2 regions of the Saccharobesus litoralis genome follow, and region 2 is predicted to be linked to the other one. Evidence: predicted binding sites of a transcription regulator. Region 2 holds the regulator's gene; the other holds the start of a gene.

Region 1 (7,318 bases), 1.2 Mb from region 2:
ACGGTCGCGCTTGGCGAAATATCGGCTTTTAGTCAAAGACATAAGCTAACACATGTTATAGACAGTTTTGGTTTAGCCGGTAATAAGCAGTTTAATTTTGGTTTACCGAGCTTAGTTGGCTTGAATATCAACTATGGATTGGCGCGGGTATTACCGCAAATTGGGCAAGATGAAAACCAATTGTGGTTAAGCTTTTTTCACCGCTGGTAAAGCGCGTGAATTGATCATCTAGTGGCTGAGCTTTTCATGTAGGGATTTCCATGTAGTGCTATCAATACAGCGGGTTAGTCTCCGCCACCACAACTGCTACAGCCACTGCCACTATCGCTAGTACTGCTACTATCTGCGCTATCCATATAGCCATCGCAACCTGTATTGCAACTACTACAACTGATGCTGTTAGCGCACTGTTCGTTGTTTTTGCTGCGCGTGCAGTTTTTGCTGTAGTAAAAGCCGTTAGGAATATTTAATTGTTTATCAATCGCGAACAATAAGGGTAAGCGACTTGGCTTATGTGGGTTGATTTTGTCGCGTTTACAGGCAATACGCCAAGCGCGTTTGATCCCTTGTTGTGCTTTGGTTGGCGATAGCATCGCTTCGGCGGGAGTGTGATGTAAAAATTGACCAAATGCCCCTTGGCAAAACTTTGCATATAGTTTGGTATACAGAATAAACTCGTGCCACGCATCATCCACTACTTGAGACGGCATAGACACTGGCTTGTTACAAGCTGCATTACACACATAAAACCAGTCTCGTAACCCTTGTTGCACTTGGCTTAAGTCTTTTTCGCTTAAAAACGAGTATTTGCTTTTCAGCTTGCTGTTAATTGCGTCGGGAAATGAATAGCTATTAATAAAGTCTTTACGTTGTTTAATGCTGTGGTAGCGCCGGTGATTTTTAACCCCTTTTATAATTAAACCAACAATTAATAGCACCATTAAGCCTATTATTATTTGACTAATACTCATTGATTATCTTCCGTTACATAAGCCTTTAATGAGTGTACTTGAGTTAGGGCGAAATGCTAACGAATAACCTAATCGAACGTTAGTGTCATCGTTTTAGGGGGGTTATTTTATTTTTAAGGGGTATATTACTAGTCGACTCTAAAAACATGAGTCAATACAGTTAACATAGCAAAAGGAAATTGAACATGACACATAAAATCTTAGCGACACTATTGGCTTTCTTAGTTGTAGCTTGTCATTCGAACGACAACGGACGTAATAAAGAAAAAGCCAAAGAGAATGAAGAAATACCTAATGCTTTAGAAACCGCGGTTAAACAAGGATTGATACAAGTTATCAAATGCCCTGCAGTGGCTGGTTATACAACGATGGAAGTTGAAACCAAGCAGGTGATAACTGATGAGAATAATTATTTACATGTATTTGCCAATAGTGACTTAAATTTAGATGAAACACCGCCGACCATCGACTTCACGCAACAGCAGGTTGTTGCCTTGCATCTAGGGCTAAAACCATCATCCGGTTACAAGCTAGAATTTGATAATTTTGTGGTTAAAGCCAGTACACTGAATATATATTATACCGAGGTATCTCCTCCCATTTTATGTGATGTAACACAAGCTATTACTTACCCTTATTGCTTAATAGCAGTAAATAACCAGTTTACCAATATCGAATTTTTTAAATCCGACAAGCAACAGTGTTCGAGATAGCGCGACTGTTTATTAAAGTCGGGTAGGTGAGCATTTGCCTGCAGGGATGCAGGTACTTAAGATTTGTCGGGAACAAAATCTTGTATGCTTGCAGAGCTTGTTAAAAAAGCCGGACTTGTCCGGCTTTTTACTTATTAGTTATCTTGCCTTGGTTAAGTTACTTATCTCGGTTGCTTAGATAAGCGACGACGACCAATTAACAGACCAAAAGCGGCGATCAGTAATGCTGATAGTGAACCGCCACCTGAATCTTCTTGTTTAGCCGCGTTTTGGGCAATCTCCAATTGATTCTTTGCCACTGTTTTTGCATCGAAAGCATCACTGTATGTAGACATAGCTTCTACTCGAATGGGTATTAGTGACAATACATTTTCGTTGTTGTTTTCAGCAGCCTGCAAATCTGCAATGTACTGTTCAGCAGGTGCGAGATAAGTATTTAGCTCCGTTATGGTTTCTTCTATTTTTGTGAGTGCGGTATCTGCAATTTCAGCTTTCTCAGATGATATAGAGCTTGCTGCTGTTTTAGCTGTTTCAGCAGCTGTTTTATAACCCTCGACTTCTGTAATAAATTTTTCTATCTCAGATTTAGTATTAGTGATTAATTCTTTATTTAATTCGTATATTTCGGTGTTTACTACTGGTGATAAATTTTTAGCACTGTCTTCACTGGGGTCAATAATGCTAATTTTATTAATTATCACTAAGTTTTCGCGAGTGGCAGCTTCGTTTGAGTCGTAGTTTTGCAAAGGCAGTTCATCGAAAGCCCCACCAGCTTTATAAATATCGACGTCGCCCATGTTTTGCACAATATCTAAACCGGATACGACTTGACCAAATACGGTAAAGCCGCCATTTTGAGTGTCCAAAATATCGTCGTTATCATCATCAAGATTAAAGAACCAGCCTGCGGTTGCACTGTTTTCTTGGCCTCCTATTTTGGCCATCGCAATAGTCCCTTCAATATTAGAATATATAGGTTCATTTTCTACAGGATCGTTGGTAGCGATAGGGTTCGTTCTTTCCTCTGTTTGATCATTCTCTTGACTGAATCTAAAACTACCTGTTTGAATAATAAAATCTCGCACAGAGCGATGAAAGTAGGCATTGTCGTAATCCCCGTTGTTTACATACCATAAAAAATTTTTCACTGTTTTCGGAGTGGTCTCATCAAAGAGGTTAACCTCGATATCGCCCATATTGGTTTCTATTTTTACAATAGTGGCTTGGGCAGACGCACACATAACAGCTGTTGCTACAGCAGAAAATTTTAAAAATTTAGATATCGAGTTGTAAATCATAGGTAAAAACTACTTCAAAAATGTAAAGAGGCGTTAGATTAGTGTAGACATGGTGAAATTACTAGTGCTATATGTCTGCCGTTAACAATTTTTCACATTTTCCAAATTGGTTTATTTGACTTTCTCATCACCGCACTTGATCTGTATCAGCATCTTTTACTTATAGCCTACTAACATACTTAAAGTAACAAATCCTCTCACACATAGGACACAATATGTTAAACGCCAACTATGCATTGGTACTTAATTGCGGTAGCTCATCGCTCAAATTTGCAATAATCGACCCACAAACGGGGAATGAGATTTTGTCAGGACTCGCTGAATGTTTATTAACTGACGAAGCTCGTTTTATTTATCGTCAACAAGGTGATAAACACCAGTGTTCCTTGTCCCAAGTGACTGATCATCAAGTGGCGGATCATCAAAAGGCTATCGATAAATTGGTCGCCATTATTGAAAAGCAACAGCTAGGTTCAAGTATTAAGGCGGTGGGGCATAGAGTGGTGCATGGTGGTGAAGCATTTGTCGATTCTGTGTTAGTTGATGAGGCGGTTAAATTAAAAATAGAAGCGTTAAACCCACTCGCGCCTTTACACAATCCGGCAAATTTGGTTGGTATTAATGCGGCGCAAGCGGCGTTTCCGCATTTACCTCAGGTAGCCGTTTTTGACACGGCATTTCATCAAACCATGCCTAAGCAAGCCTTTACTTACGCTTTACCCCGCAATTTCTATACTGATCATGGAGTTCGTAAGTATGGTTTTCATGGCACGAGTCATCAATATGTTGCTCAGCAAGCCGCTAATTTATTGCAGCAACCCGCTAATAAGCTTTGTTTAGTGACAGCGCATTTGGGCAACGGCTGTTCACTGGCTTCGGTTAAAGAAGGCAAGAGTGTTGATACCAGTATGGGGTTAACCCCTTTAGCCGGATTAGTGATGGGCACACGTTGTGGCGACATAGACCCAGGGATTTTACATTTTATGACGGATAACTTGGGGTTAACTAGCCAACAAGTTAATGAGTTACTTAATAAGAAAAGTGGCTTATTAGGATTGTCGCAGCACAGTAATGATTGCCGAGCTTTATTACATGCCGAACAGCAAGGAGATGAATTAGCCAAACTGGCCTTGGATGTGTTTTGTTATCAATTAGCTAAATCAATCGCGGCTCATGCCGTACCTTTAGGGCGTTTAGATGCCTTGGTATTTACCGGCGGCATTGGTGAAAATGCCGCACCTATTCGCGCACGGGTATTAGACCAACTTTGCTTACTGGGTTTTGTACTGGACGAAACTGCCAACCAAGACACAGTGGCTGGGCAAGCTGGACAAATTACCCTTGCTCAGTCTACCACTGCCTTAGTGATCCCAACCAATGAAGAACGCGTGATCGCGGGTGATGCATTACGCGTTAGTCAGGTTAATGCTCATCAAAATAATGTTCGTCAAAATAGTGTTAGCCAAATTAACTAAAAGGAGTTTCTTATGTCACATGCAATTATGTTGGTGCCGGTTGGAATGGATGTCGGCTTAACGTCGGTGAGTATGGGCTTAGTGCGGGCTATGGAGCAGCAAGGACTGAATGTCGGCTTTTTTAAACCAATAGCTCAGCCTCGAGATGATGATGCGGGGCCGGAAAAGTCGACGGCTATTATTAACGCGAGCGGTGTCGTTAAAACCGCCCAACCATTTGATATTTTGCAAGCTGAGCAGTGGTTAAGTTCGGGTAATGATGACGAACTGCTGGAACAAATAGTCGGGCGTTATGAGTCGCAGTTTCAAGGTAATGAGTTAGTTGTACTCGAAGGCTTAGTGCATACACGTGGTCAGGCCTATGCAAGCCGTATCAATCGTCTTATCGCGACGGCATTAGGGGCGGATGTCATTTTTGTTGCGGCGCCAAATGAGCATAGTTATTGCCATTTGCAGGACATGATAGATATTGCCATCGGCAATTACGGTGGGGTTGGTGCTGAGCACGTTTTAGGGTGTGTGTTTAATAAAGTCGGTATGCCAGATGATCAGCAAGGGCGTTTGGCTTTAGACAACAGTGCCAAAACGAAAGCGCAGGCTCGCGAAAAATACCAGCAAGTTAGCCAAACCATCCGCGAGTTACCTTTGTTTAAAAATAAAGGTTTGCCGATTTTGGCAACGATTGGTTGGCAATTCGATTTGGTTGCGCCAAGGGTGAAAGATTTACTCGCGAGCTTACCAGTCGAGGTGCTTAATCAAGGCGATATGGAATACCGACGTTTACGCTCTATTAACTTTTGTGCGCGTACGGTTGCTAATATGGTGACCCATTTTAATGCCAATACCTTATTGGTGACCCCTGGGGATCGCAATGACGTTATTGTTGCCGCCTGCTTAGCTGCGATGAACGGGACTAAAATTGGCGCTATATTATTAACTGGTGGTATCAAGCCACAACCTGAAATTATGTCGCTGTGCGATCAAGCTTTGCAAGCAGGGTTACCTTTACTGTTAACTGAGTTAGATACTTGGCAAACTGCGATTAATTTACAGCAGTTTAATTTTGAAGTGCCAATTGATGATGAGCAGCGCATTGAAAAGGTCAACAACCATTTGGCATCTTGTTTTGATAAAAACTGGTTGCAGGGATTGGCTAATAAATCTGGGTTACAGCGCAATAAATTATCTCCTGCGGCATTTCGTTATTTGCTTACTGAACGAGCGCGCCAAGCGAGTAAAACCATTGTGTTACCCGAAGGTAATGAACCAAGAACAATCAAAGCGGCTGCTATTTGTGGCAAACGTGGCATTGCCCGTTGTGTGCTATTAGGCGACCAACAAGAGATTGAGCGCATTGCGTTGCAGCAAGGTGTAGAGCTAAATGGTTATGTCGATATTGTAGATCCACAAGCGATAGCTGATGATTATATTCAAGCGTTAGTTGATGCGCGTCAGCATAAAGGGATGACACCAGAATTAGCCAGCCAACAATTACAAGACAATGTAATGCTAGGGACTATGATGTTAGCCGCTAATAAAGTGGATGGATTAGTCTCTGGCGCGGTGCACTCTACAGCGGATACCATCCGCCCGCCTTTACAGATAGTGAAAACGGCGAAAGACGCTAGTCTTGTTTCTTCAATATTCTTTATGTTGTTGCCTGATCAAGTATTGGTTTATGGTGATTGTGCAATTAATCCTGATCCCAGTGCTGAGCAATTGGCTGATATTGCTATCCAGTCAGCTGATTCAGCAGCGGCCTTTGGCATTCAACCTAAGGTGGCAATGGTGAGTTATAGTACAGGTAGCTCAGGTGCAGGGGCTGATGTAGAAAAAGTTGCCTTGGCGACCCACCTTGCACAGCAAAAACGTCCAGATTTAACGATTGATGGTCCTTTGCAGTATGACGCGGCAGTGATGCCGAGTGTCGCGGCTAAAAAGGCACCGGACAGTCAAGTGGCGGGCCAAGCTAATGTGTTAGTCTTTCCTGATCTGAACACGGGTAACACCACATATAAAGCTGTGCAAAGAAGTGCAAATTTAGTCAGTATTGGCCCTATGCTGCAAGGTATTGCTAAACCGGTTAATGACTTGTCTCGCGGCGCTTTGGTCGATGATATTGTCTACACGATTGCCCTTACGGCTATTCAAGCGACGCAAGGTTAATCTTGTTGCACTGATAAATCGGGGTTAACATAGCTAAATTCATTTTTAAGCTTGTTAACTTCGATGTTTCGTCCTGTTTTACTATTATCTTGTTTTACGCTTTCTGCTTGTCAATTACTTCCTCAGGCACAACAGCCAGCCCCAGTTAACGCGGTAGCTCAGTCCGAAATTCAAAAGCCCGTACCGAAAATTATTCAAGCGAAAAACGCCACTGTGCAAGTGTCGCCGATAGGCGCTAAACAGCAATTTAGTGAGCAAGTGGCTGTGGTTAATAAACCGCGTTGGTTAGCAGGCGCCAGCCCTAAACCGGCAGAAATAGCTTCGTTAGCCACAACACAATCTTCAGCTAAACCACACAAGTCCGAGAATGAGGCAGAGAAACAGCCAGAGATAGAAACTTCAATCACAACGGATGGGACGGATGTAAAACCAAACCCGCATGTGATGCAAGCCGCGGTGTTGGATGCTGACTACAGCTTAGGTGATTTAGTTTGCCGAGATAATGTAGATGTCGATTATCAAATTAAAAATAAGCGCTATTACTCAAGCGTGCAATTACATGCCGTGGTTGAAAGTGTGTCGCAAGACAAACAAACCTTAGGATTAAAACTAAAAAGCTGGCACTCAGCCGATACCACTTTCACTGGACGCTTAGCCGATTTAAAGCAAGCGCCATCGGCTGTTAATTTGCAATT
Region 2 (7,318 bases):
ATGGGTAGCCGCAATTGAAAGCCATTCGTCTCACCCTATCGCTAGCGCATTTAAACATATCGAATTTCAGCAGATTGCGACCGAAATCAATGTCGACAATGGACTTGGCTTATCAGGTATTGTTTCGGGTAACTTAATTAAAGTGGGATCTAAAGATTACTTCTCACTCGATAACAATCACCCTTGGTGTGATGCAAGATTATTGGTCAGTGTTAACGAGCAACTCATTGCGGCTATCTATTTGGCTGATCCACTGCGAGAAGACGCATTATCCATGGCCAAAGATCTACCTTGCCAAAAGTTAATTTTAAGTGGTGATACAAAAACGTCAGTGGCATCTGCGGCCAATCACCTACAATGTGACTATTTTGCTGAATTAAAACCAATAGACAAAGTGAGTCAATTACATCAAATTCAGCAACAAAACAAATTAGTGGGTATGGTTGGCGACGGTATAAATGACGCTTTGGTGCTATCTGCTGCCGACATCAGCATTGCAGTGGCCAACGCCACCGATCTAAGTAAACAAAAATCAGATATTATTTTAATGAGTCACCAGCTTAACAAAATTAACTGGATATTTACGGTATCAAACAAGCTTAACACTATTATCAAGCAAAACTTATGCTGGGCATTAGGCTATAATTCGCTAGTATTGCCATTAGCTTGTATGAACATACTATCACCTTACGTTGCAGTATTTGGTATGTCATTAAGTTCACTACTGGTTGTTATCAACTCGACTCGGCTTTTAAAATTATGAACGTAGTTTACGTACTCATCCCCCTTGCTATTGTTATTGTATTAATTGCTATAGGTGTGTTTTTTTGGGCGGTTAAATCCGAACAATTTGATGACCTAGACAGACAAGCCTATAACATTCTTTTTGATGATGAAAATAAGCCAAATAAGCCCGCAACCGCCAATGATGTAGTCGATGGCTCGGTTAAAGAACAAACACCAACGGATCACCAAAAATCGTCCAAGCAAGAAAGTGATTTGTCATAAGCAGTATGCTAACTGAACTCATCAGCGCATTTACCATTGGTTTTTTGGCATCATCACATTGCCTTGCCATGTGTGGCGGGATCAGCGCAGCTATTGGCCATGATAAAAATTGTGTTGCCATCGCCGCTTATCATTTAGGCAGAATAACCACCTATACGTTAATTGGCGCATTGGTAGGTTTGGCTAGCCAAACCTTGCTAAGTGAGATTAAGCCCGCTCTAATTGTGGTCAAAGTGCTAGCAGGTAGCTTAATTATATTAATGGGCTTATACGTTGCTCGCCTTAGTTTACTCATTAACTACTTTGAAAAACTATTCACGCCGCTTTGGCAACTAATTCAACCCCATGCAGCTAAAACCTTAAAGCAAAAATCCATTAGCCAACGCTTTGTGGCCGGTGCGCTTTGGGGTTGGCTGCCTTGTGGATTAGTCTACTCAACTGTCGCATGGGCCATGAGCAGCACTAGCCTTTACCAAGGCGCATTAATCATGCTTTGCTTTGGAATTGGTACATTACCTTCAATGCTAACAACCTCCTTTATGTCTCAGCAGGTTGTGCAATTATTAAAACATAATCAGGTAAAGTTAGTGGCTGGACTATCTTTATGCGCTTATGGAATATACACAATATTCGTAGGGGTATTGCAACTTTAGGATATTGTCGTAGACTGTACGATTAATAAGGTCGCTAAGGTTATCTCAATGGAAAATTCAGGATTTTCATGTGCAGTTAGTTGTAATAACTGCAGTATCAGCTCTCTTTGTTTACCCGTGTCTTTAAATAAAACAGATATGGATAAGCTTGATGAAATCATTCATCGCAAGCGCCCATTCCAAAAAGCGGAAAAACTATTTGAAGCCGGTAAACCATTCAAATCTTTGTATGCCGTGCGTTCTGGCTCGTTTAAATCTTATACTATTTCGAGCCAAGGTGATGAACAAATAACCGCCTTTCATTTACCCGGTGATATTATTGGCTTTGATGCCATCCATAATAAAATTCACCCTAGTTTTGCTGTCTCATTAGAAACCTCATTAGTGTGTGAGATCCCGTTTGACACACTTGATAACTTATCAGCTAATATGCCGCAACTGCGCCAGCAAGTGATGAAATTAATGAGTAATGAAATCACCTCAGATCAAGAGCTGGTGTTATTATTAAACCGCAAAACCGCCGAGCAAAAATTGGCAGCGTTTATCAGTAGCTTATCCTATCGATTTGAGCAACGCGGATTTTCACCAAACGAATTCCGGTTAACCATGACCCGCGCTGATATTGGTAACTTCTTAGGTTTAACTGTCGAAACTATCAGCCGCTTACTCAGCCGCTATCAAAAAGAAAATTTAATTAGCGTTAACGGAAAATTTATCAGTATTGTCGACCATAAAGGCTTAGATGAATTATCAGGCAGCCGTAACAACATACTCTGCTAATTTTGCAAAACAAATTGAATTGATAAAAAGCCAGGTTTGACCTGGCTTTTTGTTTTTAGCCTTCGCTGACCACCAATATCTTAACGTTGATTAACCAAAACGCCTGTTTGCTCTGTATCAACTAAATTCCCGCTGTTTTGCCAATATTGAACTAAAATTATTGTTAAGCACTCACAAAGCGGGATCCCTACCATGGAAAAATTTAATCGAATTTTAGCCGTCATTGACCCAACTCAAACAGAACAGAAAGCATTAAATCGAGCGATAGAGTTGGCCTCCAAAACAGGGGCAAGTGTCACGGCCATAATGACCATATTCGACTTTTCATATGAAATGACGACTATGTTGTCTAGCGAAGAGCGCCAATTAATGCAAAGCGCTGTTATCGATGACCGCAGTAATTGGCTAGAAGGTATTTTAGATAAAAAAGCGGATCAAGCAAGCCAACTACATGCAAGAGTGTTGTGGCATAACCGACCTTATCAAGCCATATTAGAGACGGTTTTAAAAGATAATTATGATCTGGTTATTAAAGCGACTCACGAACATGATGTACTAAAATCAGTCATTTTCACTCCTACTGACTGGCACTTGTTACGTAAATGTCCAGTCCCACTGTTGTTAGTTAAAGAACATGCTTGGCCTGAAAACAGTAAAATAATAGCGGCGGTCAATGTTAGTAGCGATGAAGCTGAACACAGGTCACTCAATAAAAAAATTATAGAACAAGCCAAATCGGCCGCTCGCGTTTTGCATTCAGATGCCATACTCGTCAATTGCTACCCTGGTACGCCTGTCAGCTTAGCGGTTGAAATCCCTGAGTTTGATCCATCGAGTTATATCGAATCGATACGACAACACCATCTTGATGCTATGCAAACCTACGCTGACCAATATCAAGTTAAACCAGAGCATTGTGTAGTAGAAGAAGGATTAGCTGAAGAAGTGGTGCCCAAGTTATCGACCGAGATGGATGCCGAACTTGTTGTTCTGGGGACAATTGGCCGTACAGGACTATCAGCTGCGATTATAGGTAATACCGCAGAACATATGTTAGATGCCATCAACTGTGACGTACTGGCATTAAAGCCGGAAGGCTATGTTTGTCCAATTAAACTCAATACTTAACTTGATTGCATTAATTGTCAGGTATAACACCATGCAAGGATGCGACTCACTTTATTGCCCTGCGCCATATCAATAACGCGTACCTGTTTTGCCTTAACCTGCTGCAAGCGCTTTTGTAAGGGTTTGATATTTTCTTTTTTAGAAATTAAACAGGTAAACCATTGAATATTCTCTGCGTAAGCTTGGCTTTCAGTAATCATTTGACTGACAAACGCAATTTCGCCACCTTTACACCATAATTCAGCTTGCTGACCACCGAAGTTAAACTGAGATTTGGCCGGCGTTTTACCTGTCAAATTTTTAATTTTACGTTGATTGCCTTTAAATGCCTCAGCCAAGGATTTATGAAATGGCGGGTTACACATACTAAAAGCAAATTGCTCACCTTTTTTAATCACGCCAGTAAAGATATGATCTGCTTGCTTTTGCTGTCTAACCTCGATTTTTTTACCTATTGGCGGATTAGACTTAACTATCATTTGCGCGGTTTTTACTGAAATCGGATCAATATCCGTCCCGACAAATTGCCAATTATATTCGCCAACCCCAATAATTGGATAAACGCAGCTCGCTCCGGTTCCTATATCCAAGCCCTTAATCTGACGATCTTGGCTAGCTCCATTTAGCAGATCAGCAATATAGTGAATATAATCCGCTCGCCCAGGAATAGCTGGACAAAGATAATGCTCAGGAATATCCCAAAATTCAATTTGATAGTGGGCTTTTAACAACGCTTTATTAAGTAGCTTTACCGCAAGCGGATCGGCAAAATCCAATGTTTGTTTATTATGTTTTTCAAAAATAAAATTCGCCAATTCAGGCTCGATCTGCGTAAGCGTGGCAAAATGATAATCAGAATTAAAACGACTATTAGGATGTAACTGAGTTTTCACTATAGCTGGTAATGATAATAACTTAGGTCTGCACAGTTTATAGGCTTTCGATCGGTTTAAAAATGTTAGATACCACTTTTTGATCGACTTTTCATAATTATAATTCTCGTTGCACTCCATTACTTTAACCTAGGTATGAGCGCACTAAGTATATTAAGCATATGCTCATGACGTTTCGAACTCAGCTAAAGAGCGAGTACTGAACGGGAAAATTACCCCAAGAAGCGCGACTCCAATTACACTAAATAAATGCCTGATATTAAGTGATACACAAACGAAAACACTAGCCTAACTTAAGTCACAAATGTAACAAAAAAGTTATAAACCATTATTTTGTATGGTTATTACAATCTACTATCTTTTTATAACCATTTTGTATTTTCTATAATAAATCAGTTCAATTTTTGTTTCGCCAAAAATTGATTAAATGTCATTTGATACTATACTTGCCACTTAAAACACAATTGATAACCATTATCACTTTAATTAGGAATACAAATGGCAATCGCGAAATCATTTAAGAAAAATTCACTAACGGTACTTGTTTCATCAATTTTAGCAGTAAGTTTGAGCGCCTGTGGTGGTTCAGATTCAGATGACAACGGCGCAAATCAAGAGCCAAAACTACAAGTTCCTGCAACTTATACATTTGAAAGCCAATTAACGACTGGTTCATCAGTGTCTTATACAGGACAAATTGCTCGCCATGCATTAATTCAAGAATTAACCAACTTTGTTGGCAGCTTAGATGCAGGTAACTATACAAGCAATGACGAAGTGGTTGCAGCCCTTAACGAATACTTTCGCGATGGTGATGATACAGCAAGTGATAAAGCACTTACTTTAACTACAACGCCAGGTACTGAGCAAACTACAGTTCGTGATATTTCTGACGGTAAAAACTTAATTGGTAAAATCGCCGGTAAAGATGCAACGGGTCAACATAAAGACTGGGAAACAGCGGGCAACTTTAAAGGTTGGATGGGTATCAATACGCCAACAGACTTAGTCGATCACTTCTTTGACTTATTAGCGGCAGAAGTTGTTGATATCAATGGTAACTCGTTAAATCGTCAAGATCCTGAAGGCAACGCTCTTAAATACACGTATGTAACAAGTACAGGCTTAGATCTTAAACAATTAATTCAAAAGTTCTTACTTGGCGCTGTAGCCTTCTCGCAAGGTGCTGATGATTACTTAGACAGTGATACTGCTGGTAAAGGTTTACTTAGTGCTAACCAACAAGTAGACGGTAAATCTTACACCGCACTAGAACACCAAATTGATGAAGGTTTTGGCTACTTTGGTGCTGCTCGTGACTACGCGGAATATTCAGATTTAGAGTTAGCCGGCAAAGATGAAAGTGCTAACGCTCGTTCACACTACTTTGACACGAATACTGACGGAAAAATCGACTTAAATAGCGAATACAACTGGGGTAACTCAGTGAATGCTGGTAAGCGTGATAATGGCGCAACTGTGGCGACTGACTTAACTAAAGATGCTTTTGATGCCTTCTTAACATTACGCGCATTGGCTAATGAAGCGGCAAAAAATCCATCATCTGATGACGCTCCGCAAGCTGATGCTGAAACCGTTGCAGCCATGAAAATACAAGCCGAAGCCGCTTTGCTTGCTTGGGAAAAATCAATTTCAGCATCTGTTATTCACTACATTAACTATACTATTGCTGACTTAAAAACCATTAAAGCCGGTGGTTACACTGCTGATGAGTTTGCCGATTTAGCCAAGCACTGGTCAGAAATGAAAGGTTTTGCACTAGGGTTACAATTTAACCGCTTATCACCAGTCAGTGACGCAGACTTTGAAGATGTATTAAGCAAAATGCAAGATGCGCCAGTATTGGATACAACCAAAATCGACGATTATATTGCTGACCTTGAAAGTGCTCGTACTATTTTAGGAAACGCATATAGCTTTAATGCAACTAACGTTGCTGAGTGGTAATCCACTTTAAAAAATAAAGTCACAAACGACAAAGGGTTAAGTATTTACTTAGCCCTTTTTGTTTTGGGTCGAATAAGATAAAGGACTGAAATAAATAGGTGAATTAAGGTGCTAGATTCTCGATTCTTATAACGGGAACATATATAATTCATCAGCAAATTTAAATAAAAATTATTATCAATCTTGGATAATTTCTCATGCGTCTTCAATATACTGCCCTTGCCTGTGCACTTTTAATTGGTACCCTCTCAGGTTGCGGCGAGTCAAGCTCCAGCCAATGTGGTGACGGATTTCCGAACTGTAATAAAACCGACAATACAACTCAGTTTGATGAAAAAGCATTAGTCAGTCATTTAGTCGACAGAATTATAGTCCCTCAACACAATGCTTTTGCAGCCTCATTAGCACCGTTGGAAAGCGCAGTAGACCAATATTGCCAAGCATTACAAGCAGACACTGTTACAAACGAGCTTAATTTGGCGCAAGCAGCGTGGCGCAGCACGGCGACAGAGTGGCAAAAAATTGAAATGTATCAGTTAACGCCACTAAGCCAAGATACCCAAGCATTACGTAATTTATTCTATTCTTGGCCTTCAGTGAGTACTTGTGGTGTCGATCAAGACACTGTATTTAATGACGCAGGTATGATAAATACGACTCCCTATGATATTTCTAAGCGATCTGTATCACGCCGCGGTATTCCTGCTTTAGAATACACTTTGTTTAACAGCGATTTAGACCATTCCTGTTCATCAAATTCTGGCGCAGTCGCCAACTGGAATAGTAGAACAGACGCTTCCCGCACACTAGCTCGCTGTAAATATGCCCAAACTCTTGTTGACGATATAAAAGTTAGCCAGCAAACGTTCGCCAATATTTGGCAAGGCG

What was found. Region 2 encodes FNR, which switches genes on or off when oxygen is low (the NO sensors DNR and NnrR bind a similar motif). Its sites were predicted from a motif close to TTGATCTAGATCAA; they were not measured.
Positions count from the first base shown of each region.
Region 1: C2869_RS18200 (acetate kinase) is a predicted target of FNR. The motif match lies at 3,119-3,132, and genes of this name have one in related genera.

Region 1 covers NZ_CP026604.1:4,835,270-4,842,587, reverse strand. The annotation lists gene C2869_RS18220 (TolB family protein) at 1-210, shown strand, start outside; gene C2869_RS18215 (glycine-rich domain-containing protein) at 285-971, opposite strand; gene C2869_RS18210 (protease complex subunit PrcB family protein) at 1,157-1,684, shown strand; gene C2869_RS18205 (peptidylprolyl isomerase) at 1,846-2,925, opposite strand; gene C2869_RS18200 (acetate kinase) at 3,198-4,457, shown strand; gene pta (phosphate acetyltransferase) at 4,470-6,623, shown strand; gene C2869_RS18190 (hypothetical protein) at 6,687-7,318, shown strand, end outside.
Region 2 covers NZ_CP026604.1:3,675,037-3,682,354, reverse strand. The annotation lists gene C2869_RS13175 (heavy metal translocating P-type ATPase) at 1-763, shown strand, start outside; gene ccoS (cbb3-type cytochrome oxidase assembly protein CcoS) at 760-1,008, shown strand; gene C2869_RS13165 (sulfite exporter TauE/SafE family protein) at 1,014-1,661, shown strand; gene fnr (fumarate/nitrate reduction transcriptional regulator Fnr) at 1,710-2,441, shown strand; gene uspE (universal stress protein UspE) at 2,634-3,569, shown strand; gene rlmF (23S rRNA (adenine(1618)-N(6))-methyltransferase RlmF) at 3,587-4,462, opposite strand; gene C2869_RS13145 (DUF4856 domain-containing protein) at 4,961-6,430, shown strand; gene C2869_RS13140 (imelysin family protein) at 6,628-7,318, shown strand, end outside.